Regions from separate parts of the Morganella sp. GD04133 genome, predicted to be linked through region 2. Evidence: predicted binding sites of a transcription regulator. Region 2 holds the regulator's gene; each other region holds the start of a gene.

Region 1 (4,797 bases), on a different contig from region 2:
GCCTGCGGGAAGTAACTGTGTGCCGCCAGTGATTGTGCCAGCAGGTTTCCGCGCGGCCGCCGCGTTCCCGCCCAGACAGAGTGGGTCAGTGCCGCCGGTAAGCCGCCCTCGTCTGTCATCCAGAGTGCCGCCGTCACCTGCTGCCGGTGGCGGAACAGCGCGAAATGCTGTCCCGGCGCATCCGCCAGACGCCGTAAATCCAGCGGGGACGTCCGGTAATGTGCCGCCGTCAGCAGGCCGTAAAACCCGGACAGTAAATCCGGGTCATCACATAACCCCTGCTGTGTTACGGACTGATATTCACACTCACCCGCCGGTGTGATTTTTTCTGCCGGTTCGGTAAGCAGCAGAGCCTCATCCAGCCAGGCTTCCGCCGGGTCATGCTCTGCCCAGCGCACCGGCTGCGTCAGCGTCAGTGCGGTAAACTTCGGCAGTGAATGGCAGAATTTCAGCAGAAATCCCCGTCCGGTGCCTTCATAGCCCTGAACAGTGGTCAGCAGCAGCACACGGGGAAACACCGCCGTAAAACGGCTGAGCAGCGGCAGCGGGATCATTGCCGCTTCGTCAATCACCAGCCAGCCGTATGTGCTGACATCCGCCGTTTCTGCCAGTGTCAGTAAATTATCCGGAGCGATAAATTCTGTTTGTTGTGGATCATGAAGATAGCGCTGTATCACTGTGACAGTGGCTTTCGCCGGGGCACACAATAAATGACGGCCCGGCGCTTCTGCCAGGAACAGACCGGCTACAGCAGATTTTCCCCGTCCTCTGGCTGCGGTCAGACAGAATATGCCGCGTTCCGCGCAGCGGAGTTGCGTCAGTATCTGCTGCTGTGCCGCTGTCGGGGTACCGTCCGGCGGCAGCCACTCAGGTTGCGGCGGCAGCAGTGTCATATCAAATGACCGGTCTTCATACCGGCAAAGATGGGCAGGATTGTTGAGTGTACGGGCGAAATGACGCATAAAGTGCGGCGCGGGGATCATCTGCCCGCCGTCATTCCAGCGCAGACTGTCCTCATCCGGCCGGGTCTGCCACTGTGATTCCGGCGGCAGCAGCAGGATCAGCCAGCTGCCCGCCTGTAATGTACCTGTCAGCATAGCCAGTGCTTCGCTGTGAAGCCCGCGCCGGGCATCAAATAGGCCGTGGCGGAATTCCTGCCCCAGCAACAAACGGGCTTTTTCCGCCGGTATGCCGCCGGGCAGCTGAGCGGAAATCACCGGCCAGTCACCGGGAGCCGCGTCCCTGATTTCCCGCAGCCGCGATTCACACCAGTTGTCGCTGCCGCTCAGTACCCACAGACGGCGGATACCCTGTATGCGGAGCTGTTCTGTGCAGGCGTGAAACAGTGCGGGTAACATAGAAAACCGCTACATCTTACCGACAAGCAGTGACAGGATCCCCGCCGCAATCAGCGGCCCGACCGGCACGCCTCTGAACAGCGCGACACCGATAATCGTCCCCACCAGCAACCCGGCAACGGTGGACGGCTGGTTACTCATCAGGGTGACTCCGCGGCTGCCGAGCCAGGACACCAGAATGCCGATCGCTATCGCCAGCAATGATTTCCAGTTCAGAAAGGAGCCTAAAACATCATTGGCACTGATTTTTCCGCTGGCAATCGGTGCCATCACGCCCACGGTCAGAATGAGGATCCCCAGCTTGAGGCCGTATTTTTCCACAAACGGGAAATAGCCGTTAAGCGGCGTGATGCGCACTGCCAGCAGAAAAAGAATGGCCAGGGTTACTGTCATATTATTACTGATAAGCCCGAGCCCGGCTAAGACCAGGAGGATAATCAGGGTCGGGTCAATATTACTCATAGCAGATCCTGCGTGTCGGGGGGAATGAAAGGCGCCAATAGTATGCCGTTATACGATGATAATCAAACTCTGCCGGTTTTGCAGGGAAAACCGGCAGAAAGGCTTATTTCAGTGCGGAAAATGTGTCACATTGCGCAATATCACCACTGTCAAAACCGCGTTTGAACCACTCATAACGTTGTGCGGAGGTTCCGTGTGTGAAACTGTCCGGGATAACCCGTCCCTGACTCTGTTTTTGCAGGCGATCATCCCCGATGGCCTGTGCCGCATTCAGGGCATTTTCCAGATCACCGTTTTCGAGGATCCCGGCTTTTTCCATCTCATGGCCCCAGATCCCGGCAAAACAGTCAGCCTGTAATTCCATTTTCACTGACAGGCGGTTTGCCTCTTTCTGACTGCTGCGCTGCTGGCGCTCACGTACCTGACGATCGATACCGAGCAGGTGCTGAACATGGTGTCCCACTTCATGAGCGACCACATAGCCCTGCGCGAAATCCCCGCCCGCCCCTAATTTGGTGCGCATATCGTCATAGAAAGAGAGGTCGATATAGACTTTCTGATCAGCCGGACAATAAAACGGTCCCATCACCGCCTGCCCCGCACCACAACCGGTCGGGGTTGCGCCCCGGTACAGCACCAGTTTCGGCTCACGGTACTGCCGGTTCATCTGTGCGAATTTTTGTCCCCAGACCGCTTCGGTTTCCGCCAGCATCACGCCGGTAAATTCCGCCTGTTTCTGCTCCTGCGCACTGCTCTGTACCGGACGCTGCTGTGAGGTGGTCTGCCCGATATTAACTGGGTCACCGGTCACCAGGCCGGTCAGGTCAATACCGTAAAAACCGGCCACAACCACAATAACAATCACAACCAGTCCGGCTTTGCCGCGCGGCAGCGGAATACGCGGCCCGCCTGCGGATCCGCCCGGAATTCTGCCCCCCGCACTGCGGCGGTCTTCAATATTGTCGCTCTGGCGACGCCCTTGCCAACGCATGATGATTCTCTGCTTATCGGATAATAGTCGGATAACTACATAGTACAGAGAAAATGAAGTGAGGAAAAATGCTTCTTTCTTTCAGGGGAGTGATAAATCAGCTTAATGCCGGTGATAAGCGGGTTCTGTTATCACCGGCAATGCATTCAGGAGAGGAATGATCCACATAAAATAAATTTATTTTAATATCAATATATTAAATTAAATTACCGGTTAAAAATAAGATTTATGAGCGCGCACATGTACAAAAAAATCACACACCATAACCTACTGTATGCGCCCACATATCTGATGATTACCGATGGCTACTTTTGACATTCATCAACTACACGCCTAAATTTCACTGTATATCCAAACAGTAAATTAAGAGGTGATCACATGCTCCGTATTGATGTTATTTTTAGCAGCAACCAAAAAGAGATGATACCACCTGGTACATTTGAGGTGTTAGAAAAAGAAATTGACCGAAAGTTTCGTGCTCAGTATCAGGATATGAACGTTCGTATTGCGTGGGGAACCAATGCGTCGATGTCAGTAACCGGCGGGAAAAATGATAAGGACAATAAAAAAATAAAAGAGATACTGCAGGAGATTTTCGAGGACGGCAGCTGGGTACCGGAAATGGCAGATGTTTCTGATGATGTAGAATATTTTGATAAGTAAGCGATATCCGCTCCACCGGCGCGGCTTTATCTGTACTTAATTCCTTCCCCCACCCCCACAGGCAATGGGCTGATATTTGTTGTATAGGCTGGTGATGGCATCCGTATTTCGCTTTATCACTGCACCGTCACCTTATCAGTTCTCTAAAGGTGAATGGAGCATTATATTGAGGTTCTTACAATAAACAGCTATTAATATAAGATATATATTATTTATAATAACAACCTCAACCATCCCATTTGAAATAATACTTAGCTCAATAATATTGACATATCATTAACAATCAGTGAGTGACCAAAATTAGTTAAAAAAATAAAATACCAATTATTAAGGATAATTATCTTTTATATATTGCATATGGTGACACTTAATATCATATGACATATATTTCATACAACAATGTGAACGACAACTAAAAGATAGGAGGTATCATGTAGGTTCATCTGTATCGATTTGAAATTATTGTCTTATGTTGGAATAAATTGATTATCAATAAATAAATGAGGTGGTTGTTATGGATGGAAAAGAAAATTGCGTAACATGCAATAAATTAAGTGACGATGAAATCACAAATAGAAATAGTACTCGGGGAGGTACATATACTGTTATTAACTTTTCATCAACAAAATTATCATCTGTACGAGTTGACTTTAAAGTTAAAGGATTCAAAGATAATAGTAAAACATTTTATAATTTACAAAAAATGACTGGAACTGATACCCACGATGTTAAATATGAAATAGGGCTTGGCTCCCCATCAAATTATTGGGAAATTACAATAGAAAGAAACAACGTTAAGTATTTTGGAAAAATTAAGTGTGATTTTAGATCATGGGATGATAGATTTTTGATATTATATATAGATCAATACAATACTGTCTATTTTTTATTTACAGACTCAGGAACATGCTCACTTAAATTAAACCAAAAAACAAATTAAAGGAACTTACAATGAACAATGATCAAAATGATACTTTAGATTTGCAAGAACGCGCCAAGACTGAAAAACATGGTACATTCATTATCTGTAACCAATCACATGATACTCTAGAGAAAATTTATTTAACTCACTCAAGAAATAATTACCTCCCAGAAGAATACACCTTATCTGGCTGTAAATCACTTGAAGTAACCGAAGCAAAAGAATTTAATTACATTACTGGATCCGGCTCTCCTTTTGACTACTGGCATATTAAAGTAGAAACAGAAGAGGGCATATTCGAAACCAAATCAAATTTCTATTGTAGTGTTAAGGATTCTGATGACGGAAATGTTCTGATTGTGATTATAATGGGAAAATCAGGTGGAAACGCTTATTTTTAT
Region 2 (4,797 bases):
GATAAGGAAGAACATAGAGTGTCGGACGTTGTGTATCCAGCCCCAGCTCACTGACCGGATCCGTCGGGATCGGCTTGCTTTTTACCAATAGTTTTAAAGGTAAATTCAATACGTTATAGTATATTTTACGCCAAAGTGACATAAATGTATGAAGCCTCTTGTTGACAATTCGCGTTCAGCATACCAGAAAGGCGGAGCCAGATCTGTGTTGCGGCAGCAATAAAATCGCGGAAAACGGCAACGCTCAGTCAGGTAATCACATTACTAACAGTGACAGAAATGAAGAAAAATACCGGATTTAAACGATTAATTAAAGCGGCAGGCTATTCAAAAAAAGGACTTATTGCGGCATGGAAAAATGAAGCCGCTATCCGTCAGGAATTGCTGACGCTGATCCCGGCCATTATTATCGCCTTTGTTTTCTCATTTACCGCTGTTGAGCGGGTGCTGCTGATTGGTTCGGTGGTGCTGGTGGTGGTGATTGAGCTTATCAACAGTGCGATTGAGGCGGTGGTTGATCGTATCGGCACGGAGTACCACGAGCTGTCCGGCCGCGCTAAAGATATGGGGTCCGCTGCCGTGTTTATCGCCACATTACTGGGGCTGTTTGTCTGGATTATGCTGTTTATCAGCTGGTTCCAGCGTCTTTAACAGCTGCTTTTTTGTGAAACCTGCGGCGCAACACGTATTTTCCTCATGTTATGGTTCCCAATCCCGGAATACCTGTATATACTCACAGTCTGACTGTATAAACAAACAGGGGGCGAAATGAAAGCACTGACGGCACGGCAGCAACAGGTCTATGACCTTGTTCGTGACCATATTTCGCAGACGGGCATGCCACCGACGCGTGCAGAAATTGCGGCACGCCTGGGTTTTCGCTCTCCGAATGCGGCGGAAGAGCACCTGAAAGCCCTGGCGCGTAAAGGCGTCATTGAGATTGTCTCCGGGGCGTCCCGGGGGATCCGTCTGCTTCTGGAAGAAGAAGAGGATGAAGGTTTACCATTAATCGGCCGTGTGGCGGCGGGTGAGCCTTTATTAGCGCAGGAACATATCGAAAGCCGTTATCAGATTGACCCGATGCTGTTTAAACCGAGTGCAGATTTCCTGCTGCGGGTAAACGGTATGTCAATGAAAGATATCGGCATTATGGACGGTGATTTACTTGCGGTGCATAAAACCCAGGACGTGCATAACGGCCAGGTAGTGGTTGCCCGTATCGAAGATGAAGTGACGGTCAAACGGTTTAAGAAAGTGGGCAGCAAGATTGAGCTGCACGCTGAAAACGAAGAATTCAGCCCGATCGTGGTGGATTTACGGGAACAGAACTTTACTGTCGAAGGTCTGGCAGTGGGTGTGATCCGTAACAACGACTGGCACTGATTTCCCGGACAGCCGCCTGAAAGGGTATCCGCTTAAAAACCACAGTACACCGGAGACGGACACTGTGGTTTTTGTTTTTCAGCGCCCGCGTTTACGCGGCTCATCATGCTCATGGTCATGCCGGCATTTATCTCTGCGGGTACAGGATTCAATATCATAACAAGGGCGGCAGTATCCGTGTGCCTCAATCACACTGTGGCGGATATGAAACTGCGCGGCATCCGCCAGCTGACTGATTTGTGAATCAATTGCCTCACCATCCCGCTCTGTCACACTGTTGCAGCGATCGCAGATAAACAGCACCGACGTATGGCTGGGTTTATCAAAATGCGGGCACATCACAAAGCTGTTGGTGGATTCAATTTTGTGGATAAATCCTTGCTCCAGCAGGAATTCCAGGCCGCGGTAGATGGTCGGCGGTTTTGCCTGCGGCTCGGTTTCACGAAGCAGATCCAGCAGCTCATAGGCACTGATGGCACCGGGCTGATCGGCGATCAGTTGCAGTATCGATTTTCGCTGAGACGTCATGCGTACACTGCGGGACAGACACAGTGCTTCTGCTTTTTTTAATAAAGTCTGAATATCAACAGGTTGCATGACATCACCTTCCGTTAATCAATAAATATATGAACAGCTCACTCTAGCATGAATTCCGGCAGAATAACCGGTATCCGTGCTATTTTGTCAAAAAAGGGCTGCCAATTCAGGGCAAATTATGGTGAGCTGTCAGGGCAAACACATAAAAAGCACATGATAATAAAATGGAGTCCTGAATGAGTATCGAAACGGTTCGTGCCTGGTTCGGCACGCATGCCCCGGATGTCACGATTATTGAAACCACACAGCCGACCGCCACGGTCAGCCAGGCCGCAGATGTTCATGGCGTCCGCCCCGGCCAAATCTGCAAAACACTTTCCTTTAAGCTGACAGATGACAGTGCAATCCTGATTGTGATGGCGGGGGATGCCCGGCTGGATAATAAAAAATTCAAAACACAGTTCGGTTGCAAAGCCAAAATGCTGAATGCAGAGGAAGTGGTGCAGTTTACCGGTCATCCGGTCGGGGGAGTCTGTCCGTTCGGGCTGCCGGTACCGCTGGCTGTTTATGCGGATCATTCGCTCCGGGAATATGACACTGTATTACCGGCGGCGGGGTCAGCCAATTCCGCTGTCCGGCTGACACCTGTACGACTGGCGGAACTGACAAACGCACAGTGGCTGGATGTTACCACCCAGCCGGTATAAACCAGACAGCACCACAACCGCGGTGCTGTATCACGTCAGTATTCCGGCAGGCGGGTATCCGGTTCCGTATTGACGCCGGCATCGGTGCTGCCGGTGAACATATTGTCATCAGGAAGATGATGACGGGTAAAAAAAAGCAGGCTGTCTTCAATAAAATAGTAGGGAGAGACACTGAAGACCTGGGATATTCTCAGAATGATTTCCAGGGAAATTTTTGTGCTGCCGATTTCATAGCGGGAGATTTGCTGTTGTGATACGCCGATCAAATCGCCCAGTTCTGTCGATGTGACGCCGGTGATCCTGCGCATTTTGCGGATTTGTCCGCCGATGATCTTATACATCTCGTTAATGCTGGTATTCAGGTTATTATCTGTTTTATTGCTCATTATCTTCTGTCAGTCTGGTTAAACAATAACATATTAATGTTTGTCAAATTAAAACTTATTCTTCAGCACAACCCATTTCATCAAAAAAATAATTAACATTAATATTCAGGATGTTTGCGAGCATTAATAATTTATCCAGAGGAATTAAGCTCGCTCCCGTTTCGTAACGGGATAACTGCTGTTGTGAGATATTAATTTTTATTGAAAGCTCTTTGCCTGTCAGACAATTTTTCAGACGCTGACATTTTATTCTGCCGCCAATAAACATTGCCAACTCATATTTATCATATATTGTCATAAATTATGAAGATAAACGGTTGTCATATAATAATATAAAAATTTAACTTGGCGTATTTGTTTCCTCAAATGGTTTCTTTAAAAAGTATAATCGATACCCTTTTAATATGTAATAGATACAAAAAATCAACAAACGGGAAACAATAAAGGTGGAAATATTACGTATCAACACTATAACCTCAGCGATTTCATATTGTTACAAAAGATATCCGGTTTTTAACATCTTACACGAATGAAGAGTAAGCGGAATATTCTGATATTTAGTGGTGATTATACCTAATATAAAGATATTGATGCTGATTTTAAGTTTAAAATGGGTAATTTGACTACGGTCTCCCGCTTTACTGAAATCGCAGATAAGCAGTCAGTGTGATTATTGTCCCGCATTATGGGGACAGGTAGTTTGTTAAATTTCAGGATGGTGTTATGAGAAAACAAGAAGGCTAAAATATCCCAATGTTTCCGTAAAATACATAAATTATGATAGTAGTATATGTCAGGACTTGAATCGATGTGTATTGTTTTTCTTACTTACAAAATAAGTAGTATTGGTGGCTATTCACACCGCCATTAAATAATAAAATTCCGGGTGATGATAATTTCATTATATAATGAAATATACAGTGTTATTTTTTCTTTTAATTCACAGTGTTAGTTGTAATTGATGGTTGTAAAAAATAATAATTGCGTGTATTTTCTGCTGTCATCAGGTGCTGAGTGAAATTTAACGGTATGCGGAATTTATTGCTTTTATTGTTAGTCATTGTGTTATTAGGGCCATTAGGTATTGATCTTTATTTACCGGCTATTCCGGCAATTGCAAAAGGCCTGGGCAGCAGTGAGTCGTTGATTCAGTCAACTATCTCGTTGTTTATTCTTGTATTAGGTGCGGGACAGCTTATTTCCGGGTATCTGGTGGACAAATTTGGCCGCAGACCGATGGCAATGGCGGGAATGGTACTGTATATCGCCGGGTCCCTGACTGCGGCCTTTGCGGTTACCCCGGGGATGTTTATTGCATCACGGTTAATTCAGGGGGCGGGTGTCTGCTGCACGTCTGTGGTTGCATTTACCTGTGTCCGCGATTGCTTTAACGGCAATGAGGCGGCGCGTGCGTTCGGTTTCTTAAACGGCACATTAAATATTGTTCCGGCACTGGCACCACTGCTGGGGGGTATCATGGCGGAATATTACGGCTGGCGGGTGCCTTTTGGTTTTCTGGCACTGTATGCCTGTATTCTGCTGATTCTGACAGCAAAATATCTGCCGGAAACCCGGCCGGAAAGCAGTGCCCGGCATACAGAAAACCCGCTGAAGAGCCTTGTTTCTGTGTTGTTCAATAAGCGGTTTTTAATTTTTTCTCTGGTGAATGCCGGGACGATGGGAATGGTATTGACGTATGTCTCTCTGGCACCGGTGGTACTGATGGGGGATGCGGCGCTCAGCCCGTTACAGTTTTCGGTTGTGTTCGGTGCTAACGGATTTTG
Region 3 (4,797 bases), on a different contig from region 2:
GGCCTAAATCCACAATCCAGTCTGCGGTTTTAATCACATCGAGGTTGTGTTCGATAACCACAATACTGTTGCCCTGATCGCGCAGCTGATGCAGTACCGCCAGCAGTTGTTCGATATCTGCAAAATGCAGACCGGTGGTCGGCTCATCAAGGATATAGAGTGTCTGCCCGGTGCCGCGTTTGGAGAGTTCCTTCGCCAGTTTCACCCGCTGCGCTTCACCGCCGGAGAGGGTGGTTGCCGACTGCCCGAGACGGATATAAGAGAGGCCGACATCCATCAGGGTCTGTAATTTACGCGCCAGCGCCGGGACGGCATCAAAGAATTCACGGGCTTCCTCGATAGTCATATCCAGCACTTCGTGGATGTTTTTCCCTTTGTATTTCACTTCCAGGGTTTCGCGGTTATAGCGTTTGCCTTTGCACTGGTCGCACGGCACATACACATCCGGCAGGAAGTGCATTTCCACTTTCAGCACGCCGTCCCCCTGACAGGCTTCGCAGCGGCCGCCCTTGACGTTAAAGCTGAACCGGCCCGGCGTGTAGCCGCGTGAGCGGGATTCCGGTACCCCGGCGAACAGTTCGCGGACAGGCGTAAACACACCGGTATAGGTCGCCGGGTTTGAACGCGGAGTCCGGCCGATAGGGCTCTGGTCGATATCGATCACTTTATCGAAATGCTCCAGACCGTCAACAGACTTATATGGCGCGGGCGTAATGGTGGTCGCGCCGTTGAGCTGTGTCTGGGCAATCGGGAACAGGGTGTCATTGATCAGGGTGGATTTCCCTGAACCGGAAACCCCGGTGATACAGGTAAACAGCCCGACCGGCAGATTCAGTGTCACATTCTTCAGGTTGTTACCGCTGGCACCGGTAATGGTCAGCATTTTGGCCGGATCCGCCACATTGCGTTTTTCCGGGATGGTGATCCGCCGTTCGCCGCTGAGGAATTTCCCGGTCAGGGACTCCGGTGTGCCGATAATGTCGTCCAGCGATCCCTGGGCAACAATTTCCCCGCCGTGAACACCTGCACCCGGGCCGATATCGATAATATGATCGGCGGCACGGATAGCATCCTCATCATGCTCCACCACAATCACGGTATTGCCGAGATTGCGCAGATGAATCAGGGTTTCCAGCAGGCGGTCATTATCGCGCTGATGCAGGCCGATTGACGGCTCATCCAGCACATACATCACGCCGACCAGACCGGCACCGATCTGACTGGCAAGGCGGATACGCTGTGCCTCACCGCCGGACAGCGTTTCTGCGGAGCGGGAGAGTGTCAGGTAATTCAGGCCGACGTTAACCAGGAATTTCAGGCGATCCTGAATCTCTTTCAGGACTTTTTCGGCGATTTTCGCGCGCTGACCGCTGAATTTCAGGTTATTAAAGAACTCCATCGCATGCCCGATGCTGAAATCAGAGATCTGCGGCAGTGTGGTGTTATCGACAAACACAAAGCGGGCTTCTTTTTTCAGACGGGTACCGCCGCAGGAAATACACGGGCGGTTACTGATATATTTGGCCAGTTCTTCGCGTACCGCCATGGATTCCGTCTCTTTATAACGGCGTTCCATGTTGTGCAGCACACCTTCGAACGGATGATGACGGACTGTCACATCACCCCGGTCATTGGAATATTTAAACTCAATGGATTCACGGCCTGAACCGTTGAGGATCACCTTCTGAATTTTGGCCGGTAACTCTGAATACGGGGATTCAATATCAAACTTATAATGATCCGCCAGAGACATCAGCATCTGATAATAATAGAAATTACGGCGATCCCAGCCGCGGATAGCCCCGCCGCCGAGTGACAGATTCGGGTTCTGCACCACGCGATCCGGATCGAAAAACTGCTGAACGCCCAGGCCGTCACAGGTCGGGCAGGCACCCGCCGGGTTGTTGAAGGAGAACAGGCGCGGCTCCAGCTCACTCATGCTGTATCCGCAGACCGGGCAGGCAAAGTTTGCTGAAAATACCAGCTCTTCGGCGCTGTTATCTTCCATATCGGCGATAATAGCGGTACCGCCGGACAGTGTCAGTGCCGTTTCAAAGGATTCCGCCAGGCGCTGTGTCAGATCATCCCGGACTTTGAAACGGTCAACCACCACTTCGATGGTGTGTTTGATCTGTAATTCCAGTTTCGGCGGATCAGAGAGATCACAGATTTCCCCGTCGATCCGTGCACGGATATAGCCCTGCGCCGCCAGGCTATCGAGCAGTTTGGTGTGTTCGCCTTTGCGTTCTTTGACCACCGGTGCCAGCAGCATCAGGCGTTTGCCTTCCGGCAGGGTCAGCACATTGTCCACCATCTGACTCACCGTCTGTGCTGCCAGCGGAATATCGTGATCCGGACAGCGCGGCTCACCCACGCGGGCAAACAGCAGGCGCAGATAGTCATGAATTTCAGTGATGGTCCCCACGGTGGAACGCGGGTTATGGGAAGTGGATTTCTGCTCGATGGAAATCGCCGGGGAAAGCCCTTCAATATGATCCACATCCGGTTTTTCCATCAGCGACAGGAACTGACGCGCATACGCGGACAGGGATTCCACATAGCGGCGCTGCCCCTCGGCATACAAGGTATCAAAGGCAAGGGACGACTTCCCGGAGCCGGATAACCCCGTGATAACAATCAGTTTATCACGCGGAATAATGAGGTTGATATTCTTCAGATTGTGGGTGCGGGCGCCCCGTATATCGATATTATCCATGTACCACTTCCCGGGAGTTTCAGATAGCGAACAATTTATTCAGCCTGATATTATTGCACATAACTTACTGAATGGATATCCAGTACCAGAAGAAATCTGTGTATAATCTCAGCAGCATTTGCCTGACAGCTGATGGCATTTTGCGCAGCAGATTTTAGAGAAGACACGCAAATATGAAAAGCCGATCGCGGCAAAAGATTACCGATTCAAAAAAGTCACCCAGACGTGTTAGACTAGATCCTTATATGTTTTAAACAATTTCATCGGGAGCATTTCATGGCCAGCAGAGGCGTCAACAAAGTCATTCTTATCGGGAACCTGGGTCAGGATCCGGAAGTGCGTTACATGCCTAACGGCGGTGCGGTTACCAACATCACACTGGCGACATCAGAATCATGGCGTGATAAACAAACCGGCGAAATGAAAGAGAAGACCGAATGGCACCGTGTGGTAATCTTCGGCAAACTGGCAGAAATTGCCGGTGAATATCTGAAAAAAGGCTCACAGGTTTATATCGAAGGTTCACTCCAGACCCGTAAATGGCAGGATCAGAGTGGCCAGGAGCGTTACACCACAGAAGTCGTGGTGAATATCGGCGGCAGCATGCAGATGCTGGGCGGCCGCAGCGGCGGTGGCGACAATATGTCCCAGGGCGGCGGCTGGGGTCAGCCACAGCAGCCACAACAAGGCCAGCAGTTCAGCGGCGGCGGCAATACGCGCCCGGCACAACAACCGGCAGCAGCAGCGCCGCAAAGCAATGAACCGCCAATGGATTTTGATGACGATATTCCGTTCTGATCTGAATATCTGTTATTTCATATAAAAAATCCCGCGTTGGCGGGATTTTTTATATGTGCGATCTGAAATCAGTCCGCGGCGTCGGTGATAATACCGTTAATGGCGCGGGTGACACAGGTTGCGCTGAGTTTTGAGTAACCACCTCCGCCAAGAAAAACAGCGGGGATCTGTTTCTCTGACAGGAACTGCCAGGTTGTTTTATCTCTTTGTGCAATATCACCGATTGTCAGTGAAAGGCCGCCGAGTTTATCTGCTTCAAGCGGATCTGTGCCGGTAATGACAAATGCTATTTTATAGCTACCGTTTATCTTATTTAAGGCATCACGGTATTGGTTCAGGTAATGAATTCCGGTGGTTTTCTCCGGAAGCGGAACAGGGATATCAACACGTTCGCGGGTATATTGTGATTGCGGATAAATATCCTGATTATAAATATCAAGGATCGTTACCTGGCGGTTATCCATAAAATCGACAGCATTACCATTGCCGTGATGTGCATCGGTATCAATAATTAATATTCTGTCATCTGCGGACAGGATATTTCTCCGGCGTAATTCCTGATAGCAAATCGTGATGTCATTATAGATACAGAATCCCTCCATATTCTGGTGAGATGCGTGATGATAGCCACCGGCAAGATTCCAGAAAATAGTATTTTCCTGTATGGCTTTTTGTGCTCCCAGCAGTGTGCCGGCGATACCAAAACGCATAGGGGTTAATACATGCTTATCCAGATATGCATAGCTGAGGAAGGGGAGCCGGGGAAACTCAAGTGCTCTCAGGATGCCCTTCTTATTTTTGACTCTGTATTTCATTATCCCGGAAAGATAATCGTCTATGATCTGCTCATCTATAGCGGAATCAGGCATGTGAAAACGGATTTTACTGTTATTTTTCAAATCATTAAAAATAGATTTGAATTTCATTCCGTAAAACGGATGAAAGTAACTCAACAGTCCGATGTCAAAATTATAATTCTCACTATAGATTACATTCATACTATATTTACCGAGAGTTCCTGTGCATACCGTAAGATATCATGAGGTGTCCAGATCCCTCTACCCAGAGTTGAACCTAAATATTTGGAATAATTACTGGCTGATGGTGTAAAGCCGGGTTTTTTATCACAGGCAACAGCCAGGCATTCAGCAACAATATGAGAGCAGTTATTGCGGGCCAGCTGATATCTCGGTGTGTTACTCATTAGTTCTGCGATATGAAATGCAAGTTTTTCTTCATTGATTTCATTAATAGTGACAACCAGAGGTTGTCTGTTGCCTTCA

The links. Region 2 encodes LexA, which represses DNA repair genes until DNA is damaged. Its sites were predicted from a motif close to TNCTGTATGTACATACAGNA; they were not measured.
Region 1: a site for LexA is predicted at 3,153-3,172, ahead of N7387_RS02215 (DinI-like family protein). Genes of this name have one in related genera too.
Region 3: a site for LexA is predicted at 2,782-2,801, ahead of uvrA (excinuclease ABC subunit UvrA). Genes of this name have one in related genera too.

Annotation. Positions count from the first base shown of each region.
Region 1 is NZ_JAODZS010000003.1:128,152-132,948, reverse strand. It holds gene N7387_RS02230 (GNAT family N-acetyltransferase) at 1-1,358, opposite strand, end outside; gene N7387_RS02225 (DUF441 domain-containing protein) at 1,368-1,820, opposite strand; gene N7387_RS02220 (neutral zinc metallopeptidase) at 1,924-2,811, opposite strand; gene N7387_RS02215 (DinI-like family protein) at 3,190-3,474, shown strand; gene N7387_RS02210 (hypothetical protein) at 3,989-4,414, shown strand; gene N7387_RS02205 (hypothetical protein) at 4,426-4,797, shown strand, end outside.
Region 2 is NZ_JAODZS010000049.1:16,254-21,050, forward strand. It holds gene plsB (glycerol-3-phosphate 1-O-acyltransferase PlsB) at 1-142, opposite strand, end outside; gene N7387_RS19105 (diacylglycerol kinase) at 280-651, shown strand; gene lexA (transcriptional repressor LexA) at 769-1,383, shown strand; gene zur (zinc uptake transcriptional repressor Zur) at 1,462-1,980, opposite strand; gene N7387_RS19120 (YbaK/EbsC family protein) at 2,157-2,627, shown strand; gene N7387_RS19125 (helix-turn-helix transcriptional regulator) at 2,663-3,013, opposite strand; gene N7387_RS19130 (helix-turn-helix transcriptional regulator) at 3,069-3,281, opposite strand; gene N7387_RS19135 (multidrug effflux MFS transporter) at 4,043-4,797, shown strand, end outside.
Region 3 is NZ_JAODZS010000034.1:36,004-40,800, reverse strand. It holds gene uvrA (excinuclease ABC subunit UvrA) at 1-2,716, opposite strand, end outside; gene N7387_RS16375 (single-stranded DNA-binding protein) at 2,993-3,514, shown strand; gene N7387_RS16370 (hypothetical protein) at 3,583-4,383, opposite strand; gene N7387_RS16365 (hypothetical protein) at 4,509-4,797, opposite strand, start outside.